Streptomyces sp. 2114.4: one gene and its partner. The protein of the gene in region 1 interacts with the protein of each later gene in a pairwise test. Links are inferred from orthologs where the notes say so. Each region holds a gene or a part of one and is shown in the gene's direction. Other genes may lie near its edges.

The links. The genes of interacting proteins can lie anywhere in the genome.
Region 2: the proteins of CFW40_RS11015 (region 1) and ligA interact in binary tests that used the Escherichia coli proteins (3 or more experiments, as listed by UniProt). The link is inferred for Streptomyces sp. 2114.4 from one-to-one orthologs.

Annotation. Positions count from the first base shown.
Region 1 is NZ_FYEY01000001.1:2,522,208-2,530,153, reverse strand. The notes cover bases 2,583-5,990. They hold CFW40_RS11015 (leucine--tRNA ligase), read left to right. Parts: upstream 2,583-2,892; coding sequence 2,893-5,790; downstream 5,791-5,990. Outside these bases: CFW40_RS11020 (protease pro-enzyme activation domain-containing protein), read left to right, coding at 620-2,578; CFW40_RS11010 (hypothetical protein), read left to right, coding at 6,040-6,885; CFW40_RS11005 (DegV family protein), read left to right, coding at 7,129-7,946.
Region 2 is NZ_FYEY01000001.1:5,718,126-5,725,669, forward strand. What follows is about bases 3,179-6,184. They hold ligA (NAD-dependent DNA ligase LigA), read left to right. Parts: upstream 3,179-3,576; coding sequence 3,577-5,793; downstream 5,794-6,184. Other genes in these bases: CFW40_RS25300 (methionine synthase), read left to right, coding at 3,179-3,545; CFW40_RS25310 (bifunctional diguanylate cyclase/phosphodiesterase), read left to right, coding at 5,950-6,184. Also shown: gdhA (NADP-specific glutamate dehydrogenase), read left to right, coding at 1-993; CFW40_RS25290 (TIGR00730 family Rossman fold protein), read left to right, coding at 1,122-1,664; CFW40_RS25295 (SDR family oxidoreductase), read left to right, coding at 1,710-2,399; more of CFW40_RS25300, read left to right, coding at 2,589-3,178; more of CFW40_RS25310, read left to right, coding at 6,185-7,544. UniProt on the Escherichia coli protein: DNA ligase that catalyzes the formation of phosphodiester linkages between 5'-phosphoryl and 3'-hydroxyl groups in double-stranded DNA using NAD as a coenzyme and as the energy source for the reaction.

The DNA of each region.
Region 1 (7,946 bases):
AGGACGAATCGGGCACGGCGTGCCGACAGTACCGCGCGGCGCGCCGAGGGGCCCGGGTGCAACGGCCGGGGACCCCGGGCGCAACGGCCGAGGGGCCCGGGCAGAACGATTTGGCAGAAGGCGGGGAGGTCCGTGTAATGTAGGCGATGCCGCAGCGGGGAACCGGGGCGGGAAACAGAATACGGGGCTATAGCTCAGTTGGTAGAGCGCCTGCATGGCATGCAGGAGGTCAGGAGTTCAATTCTCCTTAGCTCCACAGAGAACGGAGCGGGTCGTCCGATGCGGACGGCCCGCTCCGTCGTGTGTGCCCTGCGGGGCGGGTGTCCCGGCCGTCCGGGTCTCGGCGGCGGTTCCTCCTGGGTTGCCCTGATATCTGGTCAGGGGGCCGTTCGTTATGGCGAGTTGAATGTTCGCTCTCTGTTCATTCGTGGTCATTCCTTGCCATTCCTTGGTCTCTTCTTGGTGATCGCATGCCCCTGACATGAACGGTTCACCGAAAGAGTGGCGCATCGCGTGAACGTCACATCCCACGCATTCACCGCTTGTGCGGTGCCGCGCACCTGCGTACCGGCGCAGCGCGGTACCCGCAGCGCACCGCATCGCCACAGCAGGGGGTTACATGAGATCCAGCCGCACCAGATCACCGCGCGCCCGCGCCGGTCTGGCCTGGGCAGCGACGCTGCCGCTGGTCGCCGGCGCGCTCGCGCTCGGCGCACCCGCCGCCGACGCCGCGGGCCACGACGGCGGACGGCACGCACTGCAGGGCACCAAGCCCCTGTGGGCCACCCGGCAGGCCGACCGGGGCGACACCTCCGCTTCTGCGGGCGTCACCGCCCGCGTCTACCTGGCGGGCCGTGACGCCAAGGGGCTCGCGGACTACGCCAGGGCCGTGTCCGACCCGCACTCCGCCGCGTACGGGAAGTACCTGAGCCCCGGCCAGGTGCGGGCCCGCTTCGGTGCCACGCACGAGCAGATAGCCAAGGTGACCGACTGGCTGAAGAAGTCCGGCCTGACGGTCACCGGCACCACCAACCGGTATGTGACGGTCAAGGGCGATGCGGCCGCCGCCGAGCGCGCCTTCGCCACCGACCTGCACAATTACCGCAAGAGCGGCCATATTTACCACGCCCCGTCGACCACCGCGTCCGCGCCCGCCGCGCTGGCCGACGCGGTGCTGACGGTCACCGGCCTGGACAACGCACCGCGGATGGCCAAGCACCACTCCAGCGAACTGCCGCCGCCGGAGGGCGTCTTCCGCAACTCCGGCCCGTTCTCCTCGTACTACGGCTCCAGGACGGACAAGAAGCTGCCGTCCGCTTACGGGAACAAGGCCCCGTACGCGATCAAGGGCTACACCGGCAAGCAGCTGCGCGCCGCCTACGGGGCGAAGAAGTGGACCGGCAAGAACGTCACCGTCGCGATCACCGACGCCTACGCCTCGCCGACCATCGCCCAGGACGCGGACACGTACGCCGCCCGTAACGGCGACCCCCGCTACCGCCGCGGCCAGCTCTCCCAGGTGCTGCCCAAGGACTACACGCACATCGAGGGCTGCGGCGCGGCCGGCTGGTACGGCGAGGAGACCCTTGACGTCGAGGCCGTCCACGCGGTCGCTCCCGATGCCGGCATCGTCTACGTCGGCGGCGCCTCCTGCATGGACGACGACCTGATCGACTCGCTCGGCAAGGTCGTCGACGGGCACCTCGCCGACATGGTCTCCAACTCCTGGGGCGACCTGGAGGCGAACGAGACCCCGGATTCGGCGGCCGCCTACGACCAGCTCTTCCAGCAGGGCGCGGTGCAGGGCATCGGCTTCTACTTCTCCTCCGGCGACGACGGTGACGAGGTCGCCAAGACCGGCACCAAGCAGGTCGACAGCCCGGCGAACTCCCCCTGGGTGACCGCGGTCGGCGGTACCTCCCTGGCCGTCGGCAAGTACGACGCGTACCAGTGGGAGACCGGCTGGGGCACCCAGAAGGCGCTGCTGTCCAAGGACGGCAACGACTGGACCGGCTTCCCCGGCACCTTCAACGGCGGCGCCGGCGGCGGCACCAGCAAGAGCGTGGCGCAGCCCTTCTACCAGCGCGGAGTCGTCCCGGACGGGCTCGCGAAGGCGAACGGCGGCGGCGCGATGCGCACCGTCCCGGACATCGCCGCGGTCGCCGACCCCAACACCGGCTTCCTGGTCGGCCAGACCCAGACCCTGCCGGACGGAAAGCTCGGCTATGACGAGTACCGCATCGGCGGCACCTCGCTGGCCGCGCCGGTGATCGCCGGCGTCCAGGCGCTGGCCCAGCAGGCCCGGCACGGCGTCGCCATCGGCTTCGCCAACCCCGCCATCTACCAGCGCTACGGCACCGCCGCGTACCACGACGTCACCGACCACCCGCTGGGTGCCGGCCGTGACCTGGCCGTCGTCCGCGTCGACTACGTCAACGGCGTCGACAGCAGCAAGGGCACCACGACCTCGCTGCGCAGCCTGGGCAAGGACAGCTCGCTGCACGCGGGCGTCGGCTACGACGACGTCACCGGCGTGGGCTCGCCGGGCGCCGGATACGTGAGCTCCTACCGCCCCTGACACGGGCGCGCGGCACCGCCGGCCCGCGCCGTCCGTGACCCCGGTGGGACGGCGGCGGGAGTGAGGCGTCACGGGGGCGGGGCCCGCGTTGGGGGAATCCTCAGCGCGGGCCTCGTACGCCCTGCGGTACCCTGACGCCATGCGTGCCGTACGCCTTCTGCTTAGCGGGCCGCGCTGATCAGTACCGACGGATGACAGAACCCGTCGGAATCGGCGCGGCGTCCCCTCCTGTGCGAGGGGTCTTTTTGTTTCCGGCGTGCCGGGATTGTGGCGCGTTTCCGCAGGCAGAGACGATCGATGGAGCTTTGAGGACGATGAGCGAGACGACCACTGCTGCCGAGGTGGCAGCACCGCACCGCTATACGGCAGCGCTGGCCGCCGACATCGAGGCCCGCTGGCAGGACTTCTGGGAGACGGACGGGACCTACGAGGCCCCGAACCCCGCTGGGGAACTGGCCGGCGACGCCGCGGTGGCGGCCCGCCCCAAGAAGTTCATCATGGACATGTTCCCGTACCCGTCGGGTGCGGGCCTGCACGTCGGCCACCCGCTGGGCTTCATCGCCACCGACGTATACGCCCGCCACCAGCGCATGACGGGTCACAACGTCCTGCACACCCTGGGCTTCGACGCCTTCGGCCTGCCCGCCGAGCAGTACGCGGTGCAGACCGGCACCCACCCGCGGGTCTCCACCGAGGCCAACATCGTGAACATGCGGCGCCAGCTGCGCCGCCTGGGCCTGGGCCACGACCAGCGCCGCTCGGTCGAGACGATCGACCCGGCGTACTACAAGTGGACCCAGTGGATCTTCCTGCAGATCTTCAACTCCTGGTACGACCCGGAGGCGGACGCGGCCCGCCCGATCGACACCCTGGTCGCGCAGTTCGAGGCCGGCACCCGCCCGACCCCGGACGGCCGGGACTGGAGCGCCCTGAGCCCCATCGAGCGCGCCAACATCCTGGGCGAGTACCGCCTGGCGTACGCCTCCGACGCGCCGGTCAACTGGTGCCCCGGCCTGGGCACCGTACTGGCCAACGAGGAGGTCACCGCGGACGGCCGCTCCGAGCGCGGCAACTACCCGGTCTTCAAGGCCAAGCTGCGCCAGTGGAACATGCGCATCACCGCCTACGCCGACCGGCTGCTGAACGACCTGGACGCGCTGGACTGGCCGGAGGCCATCAAGCTGCAGCAGCGCAACTGGATCGGCCGCTCCGAGGGCGCCCGGGTCGACTTCCCGGTGGGCGACGACAAGATCACCGTCTTCACCACCCGCCAGGACACCCTGTTCGGCGCGACGTACATGGTGCTGGCGCCCGAGCACCCGCTGGTCGCCGGCTCCGATAACGGCACCGGCACCGGATCGATCGTCCCGGACGCCTGGCCCGAGGGCACCCACGACGTCTGGACCGGCGGGCACGCCACTCCGGCCGACGCCGTCGCCGCCTACCGCAAGCAGGCCGCCTCCAAGTCGGACGTCGAGCGGCAGGCCGAGGCCAAGGACAAGACCGGCGTCTTCACCGGCGCCTTCGCGACCAACCCGGTCAGCGGCGCGCAGGTCCCGGTCTTCATCGCCGACTACGTCCTGATGGGCTACGGCACCGGCGCGATCATGGCCGTGCCCGCGCACGACAGCCGTGACTTCGCTTTCGCCCGTGCCTTCGAGCTGCCGATGCGCTGCGTGGTCGAGCCGTCGGACGACCGTGGCACCGACCCGTCCACCTGGGACGACGCCTTCGCCTCGTACGATGCCAAGATCGTCAACTCGTCGGGCGCAACGATCTCGCTGGACGGCCTGGGCGTGACGGCGGCCAAGGCGAAGATCACCGACTGGCTGGCCGCCGAGGGCATCGGCGAGGGCACCGTCAACTTCCGGCTGCGCGACTGGCTGTTCAGCCGACAGCGCTACTGGGGCGAGCCGTTCCCGATCGTCTACGACGAGGACGGCGTGGCACACGCGCTGCCCGCGTCGATGCTGCCGCTGGAGCTGCCCGAGGTCGAGGACTACTCCCCGCGCACCTTCGACCCGGACGACGCCGACACCCAGCCGGAGACCCCGCTGTCCCGTAACGAGGACTGGGTCCATGTCGACCTGGACCTGGGCGACGGCAACGGCATCAAGCGCTACCGCCGCGAGACCAACACCATGCCCAACTGGGCGGGTTCGTGCTGGTACGAGATGCGCTACCTGGACCCCCGCAACACCGAAGCGCTGGTCGCCCCGGACATCGAGCAGTACTGGATGGGCCCGCGCGAGGGTCAGCCGGCCGGCGGCGTCGACCTGTACGTCGGCGGCGCGGAGCACGCCGTGCTGCACCTGCTGTACGCCCGCTTCTGGTCCAAGGTGCTGCACGACCTGGGACATGTCTCGTCCTCCGAGCCGTTCCACAAGCTGTACAACCAGGGCATGATCCAGGCCTTCGTCTACCGGGACAGCCGCGGCATCGCCGTCCCGGCCGCCGAGGTCGAGGAGCGCGACGGCGGCTACTACTACCAGGGCGAGAAGGTCAGCCGCGTCCTGGGCAAGATGGGCAAGTCCCTGAAGAACGCCGTCACTCCCGACGAGATCTGCGCGGAGTACGGCGCGGACACCCTGCGCCTGTACGAGATGGCGATGGGCCCGCTGGACGTGTCGCGGCCGTGGGACACCCGGGCCGTCGTCGGCCAGTACCGCCTGCTGCAGCGCCTGTGGCGCAACGTCGTCGACGAGGCGACCGGCGAGGTCACCGTCGTCGACACCGAGCCGGACGAGGCCACCCTGCGGGCCCTGCACAAGGCGATCGACGGTGTCGGCCAGGACCTGGCGAACCTGCGCTTCAACACCGCCATCGCCAAGGTGACCGAGCTGAACAACCACCTGACCAAGACGGGCGGCCCCGTTCCGCGCACGGTCGCGGAGCGGCTGGTGCTGTTGATCGCCCCGCTGGCCCCGCACATCGCCGAGGAGCTGTGGCGCAAGCTGGGCCACACCGACACCGTGGTGCACGCGGACTTCCCGGTGGCCGACCCGGCGTATGTCGTCGACGAGACCGTCACCTGCGTCGTGCAGATCAAGGGCAAGGTCAAGGCCCGTCTGGAGGTCTCCCCGTCGATCTCCGACGCGGACCTGGAGGCCACGGCACTGGCCGAGCCCGCCGTGGTCGCGGCGCTGAACGGCGCGGGCATCCGGAAGGTCATCGTCCGGGCGCCGAAGCTGGTGAACATCGTCCCGGCGTAGGCCGGTGGCGGGCGCCCGGGAGTGGTTCCGGGCGCCCGGGTGGGGGGCTTGCACGTGGTGCCGCCCCTTGGCCGGGGCTTTAGGTCGTGTGCGGTGCCGCTGCTGTTGCCGCGCCGGTGCCATGGGTGGTTTCCCCTACGGGCAGGTTGGGGGTTCGTCCGGAACCCGTGACCTGCCCGAGCCGTTTACCGTGGAGGGACAAGGGCGCGGGCGAGGAACCGGCGCCGCCGACACGTCTGGAGAGCGCCCATGGAAGCTGCTGTCGCCATCGTCGGGCTGCTCTTCGTGTTGTTCGTCCTGGCGGGCGTGTTCGTCACGGTCAAGGCGGTGACGGCGGCCAAACGCGGCGTCGACCGCACGGTCGCCCAGGCCCGCAGAACCGTCGAGGACACCAGCCTCCGCGCCCGGCAGCTCGCCCAGCCCGGTGTGGTCGGCGAACTCGCACAGCTGCGTCTCTCGCTGCGGATGTCCATGCGCGCCACCCAGGAGGCGCTTCGCGGCGGCTCCTCCGACGACGCCTCCCTGAGCGAGGCGATCGGGCTCTTCGAGCGGCTGAGCGCCCATGGCCATGAGCTTGACGACGAACTCAAGCGGCTCGAACGCGAGCCCGACCGGGCCACCATCGCCGCGCGCCTCCCGGAGCTCAGGGAGCGCACGGAACGGATCACGCACTCCGCGGAGTCGCTGCGCTGGGCCGCCCGGGACCGCGCCCGCAAGTTCGCGGACGACGATCTGGCGGCGCTGAGCGACCAGATCGATGTCGAGGCGGGGGCACTGCGCCACTGGACCCGGGTCGAGGACGCCGCGGACCCACTGCGGGAGCCCGTACAGCCGCCTGTGGACGGGGCGTCAGGGGCGCGTGCCGCCGACGGGGCCCCGGACGACGGCGTCCGTACGGGCCGGCCTTCGGCGTCCGAGGGCGGCCACCCCGCGGGGCAGGTCCCCGAGGGCCCGCAGGCGCTGACCGCCCGTGACCCGCGCACCCAGCCGTCCTACCCGTGGGAGAAGGCACCACGGACACGGACGTCGCGGCCCTCACGGGCGCCACGGACGGAGGGCACGACCAACGGAGGGCACGACCAGGTGAGGCCGTAAGAAGACCTCGGTGAGGTGAGGGGTGGGCGGGGGCGGGGCCCGGGGGAGACGGAGAAAAAGCCCGGAGCGTCAGCGGCGTCGCGCGGATCCCGGGTCCGCGGACGGGGACGAGGGCGTGGACGGGGACGGGGACGGGGACGGCATGCTCCGGCGCCCTCTTGGCAGAGCCTTGGGGAAACCTGGAAGATCTTGGGGAGGGGCCCGCACTGTGCGGCGTCCGGATCCCCGGATAACCTCCCATTCATGTCCCGCCATGTCGCGATCGTCACCGATTCCACGGCCTACCTGCCGCGGACGGCTGTCGAGCGTCACCGCATCACGGCCGTTCCGCTGACCGTCGTCCTGGGGGACCAGGCCTTGGAAGAGGGCACCGAGATCTCCGCGAGATCCGTCGCCCAGGCACTCCAGAAGCGCCGGCCGGTGACCACTTCCCGGCCCGCCCCCACGATGTTCGCCGACACCTACCGCAAGGTTGCGGCGGCCGGCGCGAGCGGCATCGTCTCGCTCCATCTGTCCTCGGAGATCTCCGGTACGTACGACGCGGCGGTACTGGCGGCCAAGGAGGCGCCGGTACCCGTACACGTCGTGGACACCGGCATGGTCGCGATGGCCCTCGGCTTCTGCGCTCTCGCCGCCGCGGAGACGGCGGAGGCGGGCGGGGACATCGACGAAGCGGTGGCCGCCGCGGAGAAGCGTGCCGCTGCCACCTCCGCCCACTTCTACGTCGACACCCTCGACTATCTGCGCCGCGGCGGCCGTATCGGTGCCGCCCAGGCGCTGCTCGGCTCCGCGCTCGCCGTCAAACCGCTCCTGCAACTGGCCGACGGGCGGATCGAGCTGCTGGAGAAGGTCCGTACGGCGTCCAAGGCGATCGCACGGCTGGAGGAGCTTGCCGCGGAGCGGGCCGGCGAGGGCCAGGTCGATATCGCGGTGCACCATCTCGACGCGGCGGAGCGCGCGGATGCGCTGGCCCAGCGGCTCCGGGAGCGGGTGCCGGGACTCAACGAGCTCCTGGTGAGCGAGGTGGGCGCGGTGATCGGCGCGCATACGGGTCCGGGGCT
Region 2 (7,544 bases), 3.2 Mb from region 1 along the record:
CTGACCGGACTGAACATCGGCGGCGGCAAGGGCGGCAGCGACTTCGATCCGCATGGCAAGTCGGACGCCGAGGTCATGCGCTTCTGCCAGTCGTTCATGACGGAGCTGCACCGTCATCTCGGCGAGCACACGGACGTACCGGCGGGCGACATCGGCGTCGGCGGCCGGGAGATCGGCTACCTCTTCGGCCAGTACCGGCGGATCACCAACCGCTGGGAGCCCGGTGTGCTGACCGGCAAGGGGCTGGCCTGGGGCGGTTCCAAGGCCCGCACGGAGGCCACCGGCTACGGCAATGTGCTGTTCACCGAGCAGATGCTCAAGCAGCGCGGCGAGGAGCTGGACGGGCAGCAGGTGGTGGTCTCCGGGTCCGGCAATGTCGCGATCTACACCATCGAGAAGGCGCAGGCGCTCGGCGCCCACGTGCTGACCTGCTCGGACTCCGGCGGCTATGTCGTCGACGAGAAGGGCATCGACCTGGCGCTGCTGCGGCAGATCAAGGAGGTCGAGCGCGGCCGGATCAGCGAGTACGCCGAGCGGCGCGGGGTGTCCGCCAAGTACGTGCCCGGTGGGCGGGTGTGGGACGTCGCGTGTGACGTGGCGCTGCCGTCGGCGACCCAGAACGAGCTGGACGAGGACGCCGCCCGGATCCTGGTCCGCAACGGCGTCAAGGCGGTCTCCGAGGGCGCCAACATGCCGACCACCCCGGCGGCGGTGACGCTGCTCAAGGAGGCCGGGGTGGCCTTCGGTCCCGGAAAGGCCGCCAATGCGGGCGGTGTGGCGACCAGCGCGCTGGAGATGCGGCAGAACTCCTCGCGCGAGGCATGGTCCTTCGAGCGCACGGAGGGCGAGCTCGCGACGATCATGCGCTCGATCCACCACCGCTGCTACGAGACCGCGGAGCGGTTCGGGCTGCCCGGTGACTACGTCGCGGGCGCCAATATCGCCGGCTTCGAGCGGGTCGCCGACGCGATGCTGGACCAGGGGCTGATCTAGCGGGAGGGCACGGGCGGCGGGGCGGCCTGCACCAGCACCGCCCCGCCGCCCGGCCCGTGCCTACCGGGCCGCCCGCCCTGGCCGACCGGCCCGGTAACGCCCCGCGGCCCCGCTCGTAAGGTGACCGCATGAATATCTGCGTCTTCTGCTCCGCCGCCGACCTCGACGACCGTTATGTCACCCCGTCCCGCCAGTTCGCCGAGCTGATCGGCAAGGGCGGGCATGCGCTGGTCTGGGGCGGTTCGGACACCGGCCTGATGAAGGTCATGGCCGACGGGGTGCAGGACGCCGGGGGCAAGCTGATCGGCGTCTCCGTGGAGTTCCTGGCGCACAAGGCCCGCGAGGGCGCCGATGAGATGGTCGTCACCAAGGACCTCGCCGAGCGCAAGGCACAGATGCTGGCGCGCGCCGACGCCGTCGTCGTGATGGTCGGCGGCACGGGCACGCTGGACGAGGCCACCGAGATCCTGGAGCTGCGCAAGCACGGGATGCACACCAAGCCGGTGGTGCTGCTGAACACCGCCGGTTTCTACGACGGGTTGAAGGAACAGTTCCAGCGGATGGAGGCGGAGGGGTTCCTGCCGATCCCGCTCACCGACCTCGTCTTCTTCGCGGCGGACGGCGTCGGCGCGCTGGCCTACCTGGAGGAGAAGGCGGGCATGGTCGCCTGACCGGCGCGCTCCGCGTCCCCGTCGCCGCTCGTTAGGATCGGCCCCATGGGTACGCACTTGATCACGGGCGCAGGGTCGGGCATCGGAGCGGCGGTCGCACGGCGGCTCGCAGCGCGCGGGGAGGACCTGTGGCTGCTGGCGCGCAACGCGGTGCGGGCCAAGGAGCTGGCCGCGCAGTTCCCCGGCGCCCGCACGCTCGTCGGTGACCTCGCCCTGCCCGAGAAGCTGTCCTGGGCGTTCGGACAGCAGCCGCTGCCGGACCGGATCGACTCCCTGGTGCACAGCGCGGGCGTCATCGAGCTGGGCGCGGTCGGCGATCTGCCGGCCAAGGCCTGGCAGCGGCAGCTCGCCGCCAACCTGGTCGCGCCCGCCGAGCTCACCCGGCTGCTGCTGCCGCTGGTACGGGTCGCCCAGGGGCATGTCGTCTTCGTCAACTCCGGCGCCGGACTCCATGCGAACCCCCAGTGGGGCGCGTACGCGGCGAGCAAGCACGGCCTGAAGGCGCTGGCGGACTCGCTGCGGGCGGAGGAGCACGGCAACGGCGTCCGGGTGACCTCGGTCTACCCGGGGCGGACGGCCACGCCGATGCAGGAGAGCACCCACCAGCAGGAGGGCAAGGAGTACGACGCGTCCCGCTGGATCGACCCGGAGTCGGTCGCCACGGCCATCCTCACGGCCGTCGATCTGCCGCGGGACGCGGAGATCAACGATGTGTCGGTGCGGCCCGGCCGGTAACAGCGTGCGCGCAGGCTTCGCCCGGCCGTCCGCCGCGCGGGAGCCGGGCCGCGTGGCGCCCGGTCCCGTACCGCCGTCCGCCGCGCACACCTGGCGCACCCCGCCCGCCGGGCCGCCGCATACCCTGCCTGGGTGAGCGAGAACAGCACGCAGAAGTGGGCCGCGGGCGCGGCGACCGGGATCGGGTCGATGCCGGGCGGTGACGCGCGGGAAGCGGCGAAGACGGTCACCGGATCACTGGAGGGCTTCCCGTACCTGCCGGAGCTCCCGGCCCGGGGGCCCGGCGCCGACATGATCGGGCGGACCCTGGGGATGCTCGTCGAGGTCTACGGCCATGTGGAGCCCAGCGGCTGGCGGATCAGCGACCGGCCGGGCCGCGACACCCGGCGCGCCCACTCCTGGCTCGGGGAAGACCTCGACGCCCTGGAGGAGTTCACCCAGGGCTACGAGGGCCCGCTGAAGGTCTCCGCGGTCGGCCCGTGGACCCTGGCCACCGCCCTGGAAACGCGCAACGGAGAGGCGGCCCTCGGCGATCCCGGGGCCTGCCGGGACCTGGCGGCGTCCCTGGCGGAGGGGCTGCGCGGGCACCTTGCGGACGTACGGCGGCGGGTGCCGGGGGCCCAGGTCGTGCTCCAGCTCGACGAGCCCTCGCTGACGGCGGTGCTCCGGGGACAGGTGAAGACCGCGAGCGGCTACCGCACCCACCGTGCCGTGGACCGGGCGGTGGTCGAGGGCGCGCTTCGTGATCTTGTCGCGGTGGCGGAGGGCGGCCCCGTGGTCGTCCACTCGTGCGCCCCCGAGGTGCCGTTCGGGCTGCTGCGGCGGGCCGGTGTCACGGGCATCTCGTTCGATTTCTCCCTGCTCACCGAGCGTGAGGAAGAAGCGGTCGGCGAGGCCGTCGAGGGCGGTACGGCGCTGTTCGCGGGCGTGGTGCCGGGCGTGGACAGCCGATTGTCAGACCCTGCCGGTAGCGTCATGGGTGTCAGGACGCTGTGGCGCAGGCTGGGGCTGACGCCGGGGACTCTGAGCGAGTCCGTGGTGATCACTCCCGCGTGCGGGCTCGCGGGCGCTTCGCCTGCTTATGCCCGTTCGGCCCTCGCCCACTGCGTCCGGGCGGCGAGATCACTCGCAGACAACCCTGAGTGACCGCACTCAAGGACCACGGGAGGACAAGACGGTGGCTGGCGAACAGCACGCAGCTCAATCCGACGTGCCCGCGGCGGCGCGGGAGAAGCACGCGCAGCTCGCTGAGCAGATCGAGGAGCACCGCTTCCGGTATTACGTGAAGGACGCCCCGGTCGTCAGCGACGCGGAGTTCGACAGGCTGCTGCGTTCCCTGGAGGCGCTGGAGGACGAGCACCCCGAGCTGCGCACCCCCGATTCACCGACCCAGAAGGTCGCCGGGGCGTACGCCACGGAGTTCACCGAGGTCGAACACCGCGAACGGATGCTGTCGCTCGACAACGCCTTCGACAGCGAGGAGTTGGCGGGCTGGGCCGAGCGGATCGCCGGTGAGCTGGGCGGCGACCCCCGGAGCGCCGGATACCACTTCCTGTGCGAGCTGAAGGTCGACGGCCTCGCGGTCAACCTCACCTACGAACACGGCCGGCTGACCCGCGCCGCCACCCGCGGCGACGGCCGTACGGGCGAGGACATCACGCCCAACGTCCGGACCATCGGCGAGATCCCGCACCGTCTCCAGGGCGACCGGATCCCGGATCTGGTCGAGGTGCGCGGGGAGGTCTACTTCCCGATGGAGAAGTTCCTGGAGCTCAACGAGCGGCTGGTGGCCGAGGGCAAGCCGCCGTTCGCCAACCCCCGTAACGCCGCGGCCGGTTCGCTGCGCCAGAAGGACCCCAAGGTCACGGCCGTGCGCCCGCTGCACATGGTCGTCCACGGCATCGGCGCCCGCGAAGGCCTGGAGATCGACCGCCAGTCGGAGGCCTACGACCTGCTCAAGGGCTGGGGCCTGCCGACGGCCACGCACAACGAGGTCGTCGACTCCCTGGCGGCGGTACGCGAGTTCATCGCCCGCTACGGCGACGCCGAGACCCGCCGTACGGCCGTCGAGCACGAGATCGACGGTGTGGTGGTCAAGCTGGACGAGATCCGGCTGCAGGGGCGGCTGGGATCGACTTCGCGGGCGCCGCGCTGGGCGATCGCCTGGAAGTACCCGCCGGAGGAGGTCAACACCAAGCTCGTCGACATCCGTGTCGGCGTCGGCCGTACGGGGCGGGTCACCCCGTATGCCGTGGTCGAGCCGGTGACGGTGGCCGGCTCGGAGGTGGAGTTCGCCACCCTGCACAACCAGGACGTGGTCAAGGCCAAGGGCGTGTTCATCGGGGACACCGTCGTGATCCGCAAGGCCGGCGATGTCATTCCGGAGATCCTGGGCCCGGTCGTCGATCTGCGGGACGGCAGCGAGCGGGAGTTCGTGATGCCGGCCGAGTGCCCCGAGTGCGGGACGGCGCTGCAGCCCGCCAAGGAAGGCGATATCGACCTGCGGTGTCCCAACGCCCGTGCCTGCCCTGCCCAGATCCGCGAGCGGCTATTCTATCTGGCTGGCCGTAAATGCCTGGACATCGAGAACTTCGGCTATGTCGCGGCGACGGCGCTCAGCCAGCCGCTGGAGCCCGCCGAGCCCCCGCTGAAGGACGAGGGCGATCTTTTCGGCCTCTCCATCGAGCAGCTGCTGCCCATCAAGTCGTACGTCCTCGACCCCGACTCCGGTCTGCCCAAGCGCGATCCGAAGACCGGCCAGGAGAAGGTCGTCACCTTCTTCGCCAACCAGAAGGGCGAGCCGAAGAAGAACGCCCTGGCCATGCTGGAGAACATCCAGGCGGCCAAGGAGCGCCCGCTGGCCCGGATCATCACGGGCCTGTCGATCCGGCATGTGGGCCCGGTGGCGGCCGAGGCGCTGGCGCGGGAGTTCCGCTCGATCGACCGCATCCGGGACGCGGACGAGACGGAGCTGGCCGCCGTCGACGGTGTCGGAGCCACCATCGCCGCCTCGTTGAAGCAGTGGTTCGCCGTGGACTGGCACCAGCAGATCATCGAGAGCTGGCGGGCCGCCGGCGTCCGGATGGAGGAGGAGCAGACGGGTGAGGAGGGCCCGCGTCCCCTCGAAGGCGTCACCGTCGTCGTAACGGGCACACTTCAGTCACACACCAGAGATGGCGCGAAAGAGGCCCTACAGAACCTCGGAGCGAAGGTGACCGGTTCCGTTTCGAAGAAGACCGGATTCGTAGTGGTGGGCGACAACCCTGGTTCGAAGTACGACAAGGCCATGCAGTTGAAGGTCCCCGTGCTGGACGATGATGGCTTCGCGGTGCTGCTGGAGCAGGGTCCTGACGCAGCGCGAGCGGTAGCTGTCACTCCGCCTGAGGAGGAGTGAGGTGTCACCCCATCGGCGCATACCAGATTGATCCGCGACGCCGGGTCGCATTCGGGCAACCGTCGTCGATCGCTGCCCGTGGCGGCCTTCCGCGGCCTACTGTTGAGGAGTGCGCCTGCCGTGGCGCGGGCACAGCCGGCTGTGAGAGGGATCGGAATGAAACCGACCGACAGCGCCGCTCCGGCGTCGCGGCTCCGGCGGCTCGTCGTGCCCGCGCTGCCCGCGACCATCGTCCTCGTGGCGGGCCTCGCGCTCGCCACGGGCGTCCTCGTCACCCTCGGCAAAGGTGACGCGCTGTTCCCCGGCGCCTCCATAGGCTGGTCGCTGGCGATCCTCACCGGCGTCATCGTCGGCCATCTGGTCGCCCTCGGCCGGGACCGCTGGTGGGGCGGCACGGGCTCCGGCGCCGCCCTGTCCCTGGCCGTCCTGCTGCTCTACGGCTGGGTGCCCGCCACCCTCGTCAGCCTCTCCGTCGTCGTCCTGGTCGGCGCCGCCCGGCGTAATCGCTGGCGACAGGCCGTGGTGCACGGTGCCGTGGACATCCTCGGCATCGGCGCCGCGGCGCTCGGCCTCGCCGCGTTCGGCGTGGTCTCCAGCGTCCGCCACCCCTGGGCCCCGCCGGCCTGGAACCTCGCCGTCCTCCCCGAAGTCGTCGTCACCGCCGCCGGCTACCTCTTCGTCAGCCGCGGACTCCTGTGGGTCAGCCTCGCCCCGCGCACCGGCCAGCTGCCCGCCATCCCCCGAACGGCCGTACTGCGCCAGGCGCTCGTCGGCATCGCCCTGCTCGGCATCTCCCCGCTGATCGCCGTCTGCGCCCTCCACGCCCCTCTGCTGCTGCCGCTGTTCGCGGTCCCGCTCATCGCGCTGGACTCCACCCTCTGGATAGCCCGCGCCCGCGCCGAGGAGCAGTTGCGCGACCCGCTCACCGGCCTGCCCAACCGCCAGTGGCTGCTGGAGCGCACCTGGACCGCGCTGGACGACGCCGAGCGCGTCGGCTCCCGCTCGGCGCTGGTCCTCATCGACCTGGACCGCTTCCGCTCCGTCAACGACACCCTCGGCCACCTGGCGGGCGACCGCCTGCTGCTGCAGATCGCCGACCGCCTGCGGCACGCCCTGCCGCGCGGCGCCGAGGCGGCCCGGCTCGGCGGCGACGAGTTCGCCGTCCTGCTGCCCACCACCGACTCCCTCACCAGCTCCCAGCGGGTGGCCCGCTCACTCGTCGCCGCCCTCGGTTCCCCGCTGGACCTCGACGGCCTGACCCTCGTGCTCGAAGCCAGCGCGGGGGTCGCCGTCTTCCCCGACCACGCCCTCGACGCCGAAGGGCTGCTGCGCCGCGCCGACGTGGCCATGTACCAGGCCAAGCGCGACCGCAGCGGGGTCGAGCTCTACGAGGCCAAGCGGGACGGCAACACCCCCGACCGCCTCGGCCTGTTGGGCGATCTGCGCCGCGCCCTGGACGCCGGCGACGTCGAGCTGCACTACCAGCCCAAGGTCGGCTTCGACGGACACGTCGCCGGGCTGGAGGCACTGGTCCGCTGGGTGCATCCGGACCGCGGCCGGGTGCCACCCGACGAATTCATCGCCATCGCCGAGTCCTCCGGGCTGATGCCCCGGCTGACGGAGTACGTCCTCGAAACGGCGCTCGCCCAGGTGGCGCGCTGGCGCGCGATGGGCCTGGAGGTTCCGGTCGCCGTCAATGTCTCCCCGCGCGATGTGCACTCCCCGGGCTTCGCCGGAGCGGTCGCCGCCCG